Casimicrobium huifangae: one gene and its partner. The protein of the gene in region 1 interacts with the protein of each later gene in a pairwise test. Links are inferred from orthologs where the notes say so. Each region holds a gene or a part of one and is shown on either strand. Other genes may lie near its edges.

Region 1 (6,285 bases):
GCTTCGGTCAGGGACAGGATCGGTGCCAGGCCAGAGCCAGCGGCCAGGCAGAGCACCGGCGTGTCAACCGACGGATCGCCAATGAAGGTGCCGAACGGGCCGGAAAAGCGAATCGTATCGCCGGGCTGTATCTCGTCGTGCAACCAGCGGCTGGTGCGGCCGCCTTCGCGGCTCTCAACACGGGTGACCTGTAGCCGGATCTCGCCATCGGGGCGCGGCGCGTTGGCAATGGAGTAGGCGCGGACCGGCACACCCAGGCTGGCGTCACCTATCTGCACATACTGCCCCGGCCAGAAGCGCATCGTTTCGCCGAGCGGTCTCAGTACGAACTCGGTGATGCGTGGCGTGCGGGGGATGCGATCCACCAGCACGGCGTACTGCGATTCGCGCGGCGGGAACAGTTTGGGCTTGGCATCCTCCGTTCCCCACTCAATCTCCAGCTCCTCGGAGAGCGGTTTGGCCATGCACATGAGGCCATAGCCCTGATGGCGCTCCTCCGCCGAGAGCGCCATGTCGAGCACGAAGCCCTGATCAAACTGTCCGGACCGCACCTTGACCTTGCATTCGCCGCAGGCGCCTGCGCGGCAATTGTTTGGCAGGGCGTAGCCGGCACGTTCCAGGGCGACGAGAACGGTGTCACCATCCTCGCACGCAACTGAGCGCCCCGAGGGATAGAGCTTGATGTGTTGCGACATTAGTGGCCGACCCCGCGCTAGAACACCGGAATGATGTCTTCCATCTCGACGTCGGTAATCTCCTGCCCGGTGATGCCCACCTCGGGAATGGCGGGGAACGGGATGCCATATTTGTCGAGCACGCCCTTCAGATTGAGAATCGCAGCTCGCCAGTTGTTCAGCTTGGCTTCGTAGCCGGGGATGGCAAAACCTGCCTTGCGGGCAACGTCCTCGCCCTCGCGCTGGTTGGCGATAAAGTCTGCCGGCAGATCCCAGAAGTCCATCGGTGGCTCGAACAGCACGGCGGACAGGAACAGATAGCCAGCGCGAATCTGCTTGGTAATCATGCTGCGGTCTTCAACCGCGAGCTTGGGGTAGTCGCGCTCCATCAACGACATGCAGATGCCCATGTGGCGACCTTCGTCCTTGCCGATGTTGCGGAAGCCTTCCTTGAACACTGGCTCTGTGCAGGCTGCCGCCATCTGGTGGAAGATGGTTGCCGCAGCAATTTCTCCCATCAGGAACGAACTGAACAGCACTGCGAGGCTGTACTTCGGAACTGCAGCCTTGTAGCCCGTCCAGTAGCGTCCGCCATTGAAGTAGAGCCACTTCGCGTTCTTCTGCAAACGTTTGCCGAGATCAGTCTTGGGCTCGTAAGTAATCGGGTCCGGGTGCTCGAGAAACTTGGTGATCGCGAGACCGCACATCTGTTCGTGGTTCTGTTCATCGCGGGTGACGCTGAAGAAGCAGCGGCGCACGGCGTCCTCCTCGTGCGCTTCGTAGGTCTTGATGAAAGCGGAAGCGAATACGGGTGGCGCCGAGGCATCGAACACCGACAGCAGCGTCCACCAATAGGCAATGGCCTCGCGCTGTTCCCATGTGTATTTGCTGGCGTTGAAGGTGTCCCATGGCAGCTTCTTCGGGTCCCATACATCTCGCTGCGATGCGTCCCAGATTTCTTCCAGCTTTTTGGTGTGGGCATGCCACGACAGCGGGTAGACGTTGGGTTGATCAATTGCAGGCGGGAACTCCATCTGCTGGGCAAATTTTTCCTTGTTCATGGCGCGCATGTCCTCCTTCGGTGTTGGAAAACATTCCCGACCGACCGGTCAGTCTGGAACTGGGCGCAATGAAATCAGGGATTTGCCAGCGGGATGTTGCGCTGGATCAAGTTCACGGCAGCGCTGCGCTTGCGGAACTGCAAGGAGCTCTTGCGGTCGGTGCAATCCGCCACCACTCTGACCAAGCGGGCGCCGCCGCGCTTCAGTAACCGAGACGCTTCAGTTGCTCAATCTCGTAGTCACCGTCGTCAAACAGGCGCTCCCAGCCGTCAAACTTGCCAAGGCCAAGGCTGCGCGCCATCGAAAGCAACAAGCTCTGTCCCGGCGCCGCACGCTCCGGCTGCAGGCGATACACCGGATCGGCATACGCCTGTGCCGGTGAAATGATCGTCCAGCCCTGCGCCTTGAACATGGCAATCACGTCGCCAAGCCAAAGGGCGTTGATCAGGTTATGGTGCAGCAGCAGCACCTGCGCGATGTCGCGCCCCTGCAATTGCCGCGACAGGCCCCAATAAGCCTGCGCACGTTGCCAGATGTGGGCAAGGTAGGTGCGCTTGATTGCAGCCACATCGGCGTCCGGGTCGCGGCGGAGCGTCTGAACCAGCTTGTCGTTGAGCCGCCAGTCACTCGTGTCCAGGCTGACGTAGGCGTTGCTGTAACCCTGTGCCTTGAGAAATTCGCGCATGCCATCGCGCTTCTCCGGCGTGTTGCCTTCCCGCAGATAGGTGAAGCGGAACCACTTGCGATACCCCGGCAGCGTCCGGATGATGGCATCGCAGTCCAGCAGCTCCTGCTGATATTGCGTGAGCGTGACGCTGCCCTTGTGCAGGTCTGCATGCGTCATCGTGTGATTGCCGATCGCGTGCCCGGCGTCGCCCCAGGCTTTCGCCAGCGCGTAACCGGCCGGACGATCGGCACCGTTAGTCGCAGTGACAAACAGCGCCGCCTTGACGTCGTGCTTTGTCAGTGCATCCAGCAACGCCTGATTGCGGCCAGCGGCAGTGAGGCGTGGCGTGTCGCTGAGGTGCGGGCCATCGTCAAAGGTGAACGCTACCGATTGTGCGAGAGCCTGCGCCGCCATCAGGCCAAAGACAGCAAACAGCCACCGAAGTCTGTTAGCGAACATCAGCATCCGTGGCATGGACCAGATGGCCAAAACAATCGGCCTATTCAACTCTTCCCTGTGCGTAGGCCTTCGGATCGTCCGGTGTTTCGTCGGTGGCGATGCAGTCCTCGAACAGTTCGCGGAACAGCGGTTCTGGCAGCTTGCGACCGATGAAGACGATGGTGCTTTCCTTCTTGGCGTCGTCCGGCCATTCGCTCGCAAAGTCAAAGCCGGCCATCATGTGCACGCCCTGAAATACAACGCGACGCGGCTCGCCCTTGATGTAGAGGATGCCCTTGTAGCGCAGCATTTGCTCGCCGTAGAGGTTGATCAGCGAGCCGATGTAGCGGTCCACCTTGCGCACATCGAGCGGCTTTTCGCTCTTGATGACGAAGCTGTGCACTTCGTCGTGGTGCTCGTGATCGTCACTGGTCAGAAAGTCGGGTTGAATTTCGAGAATGGCATTGAGGTTGAAGCCGCGAATGTCCAGCAGATCCTGGATCGGTGTCTCGCCGAAGTTGACCTTTTTGATCGGTGCGCGCACGTTGAGCTTGCGCAGACGCTCCATGAGTTTCTGCGTCTCGTCCTCGGCCGTGACATCAGTCTTCGACACGAGCAGACGGTCCGCGAACGCAACCTGTTGCTGCGCCTCACTGAAGTCCTTGAGCTGCGTGAGTCCGTGCTTGGCGTCGACGACGGTCACGACGGCGTCAAGCAGGTAGCGTTCGTTGACCTTCTCGTCGGCGAAGAACGTCTGCGCAACCGGCGCCGGATCGGCCATGCCGGTCGTTTCGATGATCACACGCGTGAAGTTGAACTCACCCTTGGCACGACGCTTGTACAGACTGTTCAGGATGCGGATCAAATCGCCACGCACGGTGCAGCAGATGCAGCCGTTGTTCATCTCGACGATCTGCTCCTTGGTGTCGGCGAGTATCTCGTTGTCGACGCCCTCTTCACCGAACTCGTTTTCGATCACAGCGATCTTCTCGCCGTGGTTCTCGCGCAGGATGCGGTTCAGCAGCGTCGTCTTTCCGGCGCCAAGAAAGCCGGTGAGGATGGTGACCGGGATCGGGCCACCAGTCGGCTCAGTGCCCCAGGATTGAGCTTCTTTTTCGGCAGCTTTTTTGGCCGCATCGGCTTTGGTCGACATGCTTGTATTCTTGCGCCACAGTCTGAAGAGACATGAATTTTAGGGCGCCTACGGTGAGTTCAACTGCATACGCTGGTTTGACCGACCATGCCGCACTGCTTTCCAGCGCGGAACTGCGCCAGATTGAGGCGCAATACGCCCATCTTGATCTGATGCGTCGCGCCGGTAAGGCGGCGGCTGAGTTTCTGATGGCGCGCAGCCAGCGCGGCGACCGCATCGTGCTGGTTGCCGGGCCGGGAAATAACGGCGGCGACGCGTTTGCGTGTGCGGCAGAGCTTAGAGCCGGCGGCTATGAACCGTTGGTCGTGTTTCTGGCCGAGGCAATGAACTTGCCGACCGATGCCCGGGCAGCCCGGCAGCGAGCGCTGGATGCTGGCGTGTCCATGGTGCCGTCATTGACCGAGTTCGACGGGGCGTCGTGGATCATTGATGGCCTCTTTGGCATCGGCCTGAAACGCCCACTGGACGGGGCCTACAGCGATGCCGTCCGCGTCATTGCCCAGGCCCGCGAGGCCGGCGCAAGTGTACTGGCGCTCGATGTACCCAGCGGTGTCGACGCCGATACCGGTGCGCTGGTGGGAGACGTCGCGGTCGCCGCCGATCACACGCTGACCTTCATCGCGCCGAAGCGCGGCCTGATGACCGGCCCGGCGCTGGACTACGTTGGCCAACTGCATCTTGCATCGCTCGGATTGGATTTGAGTGATGCGCCGACTGCCGTCACGGCATTCGGCCTGGACGACGCTCGCCTGCTGTTGCGGCCAGCGCGCGCCAATGCGCACAAGGGCAGCCGCGGCACGCTCGCCATCATTGGTGGTGCTAACGGCATGCTGGGTGCCGCCCTGCTCGCCAGCCGCGCGGCCATGCGCATGGGCGCTGGCAAGGTGAAGGTCGCGTGGCTTGCCGAACCGCACCCGCAAGTGGATCCGCTGATGCCCGAAGTGATGATGGGCGCGGTTGCGGATCAAAGCGGGTATGCAGACGCCACTGCCCTGGCAGTCGGTTGCGGCATGGGCCAGAGCGCGGACGCAAGACGCGTGCTGGCGGCGATGCTTCGACACCCTGAGCCTTTGCTCCTCGACGCCGATGCGCTCAATCTGATCGCGCAATCGAAGACTTTGCAGGGGCAGGTGACGCGTCGCACGGGCGGCACGATCATCACGCCACACCCCACCGAAGCAGCGCGACTACTCGGCATTTCAACAGCAGCGGTGCAGGACGACCGCTTGCGCGCGGCGCGTGAACTGGCCACACGGTTCAATTGCGCTGCTGTCGTCAAGGGCACTGGAACTGTCGTTGACGACGGTCAGTCCGCCACCATCAACACAACAGGCAACCCGCTGCTCGCGACGGCGGGAACGGGTGATGTGCTGGCAGGCATGATCGGCGCCCTGCTAGCTCAGGGGTACTCGGCAAGTGACGCAGCACGCATCGGCGTGGCACTGCATGGCGCGGCGGCTGATGCGCTGGCGGCGCGCGGCGTCAGGCGGGCGGTGGCGGGAGATATCGTCGGAGAGCTCGCCACCCTATAGAAGGGGCCTCAGCGATTCGTGCAATCCTCGCAGCCTTGCGAAGCGAAGCGCGTCAAGGCACTTTTTGATCGAAGCCGTTGTCCAATCGGCGCTCACGCGCGGCACACAAAACCCGGACGCGCTTCGCTTCTCCGGGCTACGTCACTTTGCGTATCCAAGCGATCCATTGCGTCGATGCACAAATGAGCCTCGCCCAAATTCCTATAGCTGTATCGATAGCTGCCAGTTCATGGACCGCGCCCGAGCCAGGATTTCTGGCACGGAGGACAGCAGTAGCTCGCCGGTCAACTTGTTGAACAGAGCGACCACGTGCTGCGAGCCTAGCGCCTCGGCCGCTTGAATCTCCGCTTCCGTCAACGCAAAGAAATAACCGTCAAAGCCAGGCTTGACGCGACGCTGGCTAGCGCTTTTGATCTCCACGAAACACATTTGCGGAATGGCATCCAACACCTCATCCAGCTTGGTAAAGTCAACGACGCGCGAATCCTGGACAGAAATGGCGTCGAAGCTTGACCCTTTGATGGAGATGCCGCGGCTCTGCAGCGCGGACAACAAGACCTTTAACGCTGGCCCCTTTGGCCGCGGAACCCAGTTGTCCATTTCGGCAATTGCTGCGATCTCACCATCAGCCCCTCTCGCATTCGTCACGCGAGCCACATGAGCTCGCTTCTCGCGAACTAGATCGATAAGCTTCACGGCACCAAAATAACCCCACCCACCGTCTTCCGCGCTTCCAGATCGCGATGCGCCTGCGCGGCGT
Region 2 (6,250 bases), 310 kb from region 1 along the record:
GGGTCACTTCTGCGGCAGTGCCGGTGAAGAACAGTTCGTCGCAGATGTAGAGCTCGTCGCGGGTGATGCGCTTTTCCTTGATCTCGAGCCCAAGATCGGCCGCGATGTGGAACACCGTGTTGCGGGTGATGCCGTTGAGCGCGCCAGCGGAGAGGTCTGGCGTGTAGATCTTGCCGTCCTTGATCGCGAAGATGTTTTCGCCAGCGCCTTCGGAGACGAAGCCCGAAGCATCAAGCAGCAGCGCTTCGTCGTAGCCGTCGTCGGTGGCTTCCATGTTGGCGAGGATCGAGTTGGTGTAGTTCGACACCGTTTTCGCCTGCGTCATGGTGATATTGACGTGGTGGCGTGTGTAGCTCGACGTCTTGACGCGGATGCCGCGCTTCATGCCTTCTTCGCCAAGATAGGCGCCCCAGGCCCAGGCGGCGACCATCAGGTGAATGGTGTTGCCCTTCGGCGAGACGCCGAGTTTTTCCGACCCGATCCAGGTCAGCGGACGCAGATAGCCGCCGTCCAGCTTGTTCTCACGCACCACTGCGCGCTGCGCCTCGTTGACTTCGTCCATCGTGAACGGAATCTTCATGCGCAGGATCTTGGCGCTGTTGAACAGCCGCTGGGTGTGTTCCTGCAGGCGGAAAATCGCGGTGCCTTGCTCGGTCTTGTACGCGCGGACGCCTTCGAATGCGCCGCAGCCGTAGTGCAGCGTGTGGCTCAGCACGTGGATCTTGGCATCACGCCAGTCCACCATCTTGCCGTCGAACCAAATTTTTCCGTCGCGATCTGCCATTGACATAGGTATGCTCCAAATATTCCGGCGCTGCCGTCCTGCAGCTTGCGTGCATCGAAACGGTGCCGTTGATTGACAGGGATTTTAGGCGACGGTGATCGCCTGACTGATGGCGCGGTCGGCGCCGGACTTGCTGCTTGTCACACCGGATTGTGTTGCCGGGCGACGGACCGGCGGGGTGCAGCCAGTCATTAGGTCAACAATGTTGACATATTCTGTGGTCAGTGTTTTGAAATATCAAGTATGTTGACCTATGTCCGCTAGAAGCCCTGTAAAAAAAGGAAAAGTTGGCGCCGAGGCTGGACCTCCAGCCGAACTCCCGACGGACGCGGCAGCCCTTACTGAGGCATGGCGGGTGATGCACTTCGCCTTGCGCGCGGTGATTGCCGAGCCTGACCGGATTCTCGCCACACGCGGCCTGACACGCATGCACCATCGCATCCTGTTCTTCGTGGCGCACTCGCCGGGCATGAGTGTCGGCGAACTACAGACCACGCTTGATGTCACCAAGCAGGCGCTGAACGCGCCGCTGCGGCAACTGCAGGAACAGGGGTTGATCGAGCTGACCAAGGCCGATCACGATGCACGGGTGCGTCAGATCAGGCTGACCGCTGACGGTGCTGCGCTCGAAGCCAAACTGACCGGCGAACAATACCGGCTGTTCGCCGATGCCTTCACGCAGGCAGGTCCGCAGGCGCATGCCGGGTGGCGCGCTGTGATGCGTGAGCTGGCAAAACACATTGACGTGCAGAGCGGTCGGCCGTAGGCGGAAGTTGACCCTGAAAGCTCGGGGGCTGTCCAGCAGCTTTGGCAGCGAACAGCTTATGCAGTGCGCGGGCTGCTTCGTTCTTCGGCCCGAGTCGTGTCGAACCATTCGCGCCTGTCGCATTCGCAAAATGCACGTTCAATGGATTGCTAGCGCACACTCAATTGCTTGCGTTTGCATCCAAAGGGCAGGGGTGAGAACGGCTGATGCTTGACTCAATCGCGCATTTGGCGCGATTGGTGCCGGAGATAGGAGTCGAACCTACGACCTTCGCATTACGAATGCGCTGCTCTACCAACTGAGCTACACCGGCACTGTCGATGCTTGCGGGGAACCCGCTGCATTTGACGGCACGCTGCGTTACGGTGCTACATGAAGAAGCAATGAACGCTGCGTAGCCCATAATTATGCCATGCCTCAAAAATACTTTCACGCCTCATGAAACTCTCGCGCATCATGGGCTTTCATGCCGTCAGCGCGCGGCTTGAGCGGCGCCCCGACTCGGTGGTGGAGTTGTTCGCGTCCAGTGCACGACGCGACGAGCGGCTCGCGAAACTGCTCGCGCTGGCCGAACAGCAGGGCCTCGACGTGCAGTTCGTTGACGCCGGACGGCTTAATGCGCTGGCGCAGTCTGACGAACATCAGGGCGTTGTTGCGCTGGTCGAAAGTAGCGGCGAAGGCGTTGGCGAAGCTGACTTCGACAGTGTGCTCGCTGCCAGCCTGAAGCGTGCCGCGCCGCCGATGTTTCTGCTGCTTGATCAGATTCAGGATCCGCACAATCTCGGCGCCTGCATCCGTAGCGCGGATGCTTTTGGGGCCGACGCCGTGATACTGCCGAAGCATGGCTCCGCCCCGCTTTCTGCCGTCGCACTGAAGGCGGCGAGCGGCGCAACGGAGACGACCCCCGTTTGCTACGTCAATAATTTGGTGCAGTGCATCGAGACCGTGCAGGCCGAGGGCATCTGGGTGCTTGGCGCCGAGATGGAAACTGACGCGACGCTGTTCAACACCGCTTTGACCGGGCCAATCGCCTGGGTCATGGGCAACGAAGGCAAAGGGCTGCGCCGGCTGACCCGCGAGCGATGCGACGCGCTGGTGGCTATCCCGATGATGGGCGCGGTCGAGAGCCTCAATGTCTCGGTAGCGACCGCCGTTTGCCTGTATGCGACACAGGCTGCGCGGGCGAATCCGGCAGCTGTTGGAAAGTCTCACCACAAGGCGGAAACCCGGAAGTAAGTTTGGTGACAGGCGGGGTACTATTCGTGCTTCGGTCTTGGTCCTTGTCTCATGCTCGCATTCGTACTCCGAAGACTCTTCCAGGCGGCACTGGTCATGCTCGCCGTCGCCTTCGTGGCTTTCTCGCTGTTCAACTACGTGGGCGATCCGGTCAACCTGATGCTCGGGCAGGATGCAACGCCAGAGCAGAAGAAAGAACTGCGCGAAAGTCTGGGGCTTGACCAGCCGGACTATGTGCAGTTTGCGGTGTTCGTGAAGAACGCCGTCAAGGGCGAGTTTGGCCTTTCGCTGAAGCAGGGCCGGCTCGTCTCCACGTTGATCAAGGAACGGCTTCCGGCCACGCTGGAGCTGGCGCTGGTCGCTGGTGGCCTGGCACTGATTGGCGGCCTGCTGATGGGGGTTTACACCGCGCTGCGACGGGATAGCTGGCTGTCGCAGTTTTTGCTGACCGTATCGCTGATTGGGGTGTCGCTGCCGAATTTCCTGATCGGCATCCTGCTTATCCTCGTATTTGCGGTGACGCTGCAATGGCTGCCCTCGTACGGTCGCGGCGACGTCACGGCGATTGGCTGGTGGACGACCGGCTTCCTGACCACCGGCGGGTTACGCGCGCTGGTGCTGCCAGCGGTAACGTTGTCACTGTTCCCGATGACACTGATCATGCGTCTGGTACGCAGTGAAATGCTGGAAGTGCTGCGCACCGACTACATCAAGTTCGCGCGCGCCCGTGGCCTCACCAACCGTGCCGTGCACTTTGGCCATGCGCTGAAGAACACGCTGGTGCCGGTGATGACCATTACCGGCCTGCAGCTGGGCTCAATCATTGCATTTGCCATCGTCACCGAGACGGTGTTCCAGTGGCCCGGGATGGGCTTTCTGTTCATCCAGTCGGTGCAATTTGCAGATATCCCGGTGATGGCTGCCTATCTGGTGCTAATTTCGTTTGTATTCGTCAGCATCAACCTGATTGTTGATTTGCTGTACTACGTGGTTGACCCGCGTCTGCGCTTTGAGCGTGCGGCGGGCGCCCATTGATTCACTGCGAGCGTTGCAAGGAGTAGCGATGTACAACCCGAGCAAAGTGGCCGACGCCATTCGCGAGTATCACGCCGATCTGACCGAAATCCGGCGCGATATTCATTCCAATCCGGAGCATGCCTACAAGGAGACACGCACGGCCGCACTGGTCGCCGAGCGACTCAAGGCGTATGGCGTTGACGAGGTGCATACCGGTATTGGCGGCACCGGCGTCGTCGGCGTCATTCGCGGCAATCGGCCTGGCAAGCGCGCAGTTGGTCTGCGCGCTGACATGGATTGCCTGGCGATGAACGAAGAAACGCGCCTGCCCTATGCGTCAAAGAATCAGGGTTACATGCACGCCTGCGGCCACGACGGGCACACCACGATGGGCCTGGGCGCGGCGCGCTATTTGGCCAAGACCCGCAATTTTGCCGGTACCGTGTATTCGGTCTTTCAGCCAGCCGAAGAAGGCATGGCCGGCGCCAAGGCGATGATCGACGACGGACTCTTCTCGCGCTTTCCGATCGACGCGTTCTACGCCCTGCATAACGCGCCCTGGGTGCCTTACGGCAAGATGGCCGTGCGCAATGGCGCAATGATGGCGGCCGCCGACCGCATCGAGATCACCATCGAGGGCAAAGGCGGCCATGGCGGGATGCCGCAGTTTGTCTGCGACCCCGTATTGGCAGCGGGGCATGTGATTACGGCGATTCAGTCCATCGCCTCGCGCAACGTGGACCCAGCCGATTCGGTGGTCATCTCGATCTGCGCGATGGAAGCGGGCAAGATGAACACTTACAACGTCATCCCGCGCTTCGTGAAGATGGTTGGTACAGTGCGCACCTACCGCAAGGAGACGCAAGCACTGGTCGTTGAGCGACTGAAGGCGGTGGTGGCGAATACGGCGGCGGCATTCGGTTCAACCGGCGAAGTCAACTTTATCTACGGTTACCCGGCGACGATCAATCATGCTCGTGAAGCAGCCCTGTCTGCCGAGGTCGGGCGTAGCGTGTTTGGTGCCGACAACGTCATCACCGAAATTTTCCCGAACACCGGTGGTGAGGACTTTTCCTTCTTCCTGGAATCAGTGCCGGGGGCTTACATCTGGATTGGTCAGGGCACTGACAAGAGTTGCCCGCTGCACCATCCCGGCTACGACTTTGATGATCGCCTGATCCCGAATGGTGCCGGGTTGCTGGCGGCGATTGCCGAGCGGGAACTCGCCGAATAGCTGCGAAGGGGAAGGCTGATGGTCGCGATCCAGATCATGCTGTGTGTCTTTGGCGTCATCATCGCCGTGGCAGTGATCAGCGCGCTGTTTGTACAGCGCTGGGAGCGCTGGCTGATCGCCCGCGGGGCGCGCGACGCGCAGTGGCTTGCGCTTGGTGACGATCCTCCCGGCTTCAAACAATTGCGCGCCGAGCTGCGCGAAAAGAATCAACAACGATGAAACTCAACGACCTTCCGTCCGCTTTTGTTGACGATCTGGTTGCGATCCGTCGCGACATCCACGCCAACCCGGAGCTTGGCTTTCAGGAGCTTCGCACTTCGGCCCTGGTGGCCGAGCGGCTCAAGGCATTTGGTGTCGACGAGGTGCACACGGGCATTGGCAAGACCGGCCTCGTTGGCGTGATCCGCGGCAAGCGCAGCGGCGGCAGCATCGGGCTCCGGGCTGACATGGACGCCTTGCCGATGCCGGAGAAGAACACTTTCCTGCACGCGTCGAAAGCCAACAAGGTGATGCACGCGTGCGGCCACGACGGTCACACCACGATGGTGCTGGGCGCCGCCCGCTACCTTGCAGAAACCCGCAACTTCGCGGGCACTGTGCACGTAATCTTTCAGCCGGCCGAAGAGGGCGGCGGTGGCGGCCGCGTCATGTGCGAAGAAGGCTTGTTCAAGCGCTTCGATTGTGACCGCATCTTCGCCGTGCACAACCGGCCCGATCTGCAGCTTGGGAAATGGGGCACGCGCGTCGGGCCCTTCATGGCGGCGGCAGACAGCTTCACCATCGAGATCACCGGTCGTGGCGGCCACGCGGCGCGGCCGCACCTGTTGTGCGACCCGATGGTGGTGGCGGCCAACCTGATTCTGGCGGCGCAGACCATCGTCTCGCGCAACGTGAGTCCGCTGGAGACGGCGGTGATGGGCATTAGCGCCGTCGAGGGCGGCAATCTGCCAGCGTCGAACGTGGTGCCGGACAAAGTGATCCTGACTGGCACGGTGCGGACCTACGACAAAGCCGTGCAGGATCTGATCGAAGCACGCCTTGGCGAAATGGTTGCTGGCGTTTGCGCGGCGCATCGCGCGCAGGGTGAGCTGCGCTACGAGCGCGGTTATCCGCCGGTGGTCAATACCGCGGCGGAGGTGGAGTTCGCGCGGTCCGTGGCCGCAGAAGTGTGGGGCGAGGAAAACGCCGACGCCAATTACACGCCGTCAATGGG

The links.
Region 2: the proteins of FKL89_RS09890 (region 1) and rlmB interact in binary tests that used the Escherichia coli proteins (3 or more experiments, as listed by UniProt). The link is inferred for Casimicrobium huifangae from one-to-one orthologs.

What each region holds. Positions count from the first base shown.
Region 1 is NZ_CP041352.1:2,164,912-2,171,196, reverse strand. The notes cover bases 3,457-6,285. They hold FKL89_RS09890 (NAD(P)H-hydrate dehydratase), read left to right. Parts: upstream 3,457-4,046; coding sequence 4,047-5,525; downstream 5,526-6,285. Other genes in these bases: FKL89_RS09880 (quinone oxidoreductase family protein), read right to left, coding at 6,218-6,285; FKL89_RS09885 (hypothetical protein), read right to left, coding at 5,727-6,221; FKL89_RS09895 (CobW family GTP-binding protein), read right to left, coding at 3,457-3,993. In the rest of the region: FKL89_RS09910 (2Fe-2S iron-sulfur cluster-binding protein), read right to left, coding at 1-695; FKL89_RS09905 (hypothetical protein), read right to left, coding at 713-1,735; FKL89_RS09900 (polysaccharide deacetylase family protein), read right to left, coding at 1,938-2,861; more of FKL89_RS09895, read right to left, coding at 2,902-3,456. UniProt on the Escherichia coli protein: Bifunctional enzyme that catalyzes the epimerization of the S- and R-forms of NAD(P)HX and the dehydration of the S-form of NAD(P)HX at the expense of ADP, which is converted to AMP.
Region 2 is NZ_CP041352.1:2,470,540-2,476,789, reverse strand. Bases 1,094-3,887 are described here. They hold rlmB (23S rRNA (guanosine(2251)-2'-O)-methyltransferase RlmB), read left to right. Parts: upstream 1,094-1,988; coding sequence 1,989-2,786; downstream 2,787-3,887. Other genes in these bases: FKL89_RS11205 (M20 aminoacylase family protein), read left to right, coding at 3,850-3,887; FKL89_RS11210 (ABC transporter permease), read left to right, coding at 2,838-3,821; FKL89_RS11225 (MarR family winged helix-turn-helix transcriptional regulator), read left to right, coding at 1,143-1,550. Outside these bases: FKL89_RS11230 (branched-chain amino acid transaminase), read right to left, coding at 1-784; more of FKL89_RS11205, read left to right, coding at 3,888-5,037; FKL89_RS11200 (hypothetical protein), read left to right, coding at 5,056-5,256; FKL89_RS11195 (M20 aminoacylase family protein), read left to right, coding at 5,253-6,250. UniProt on the Escherichia coli protein: Specifically methylates the ribose of guanosine 2251 in 23S rRNA.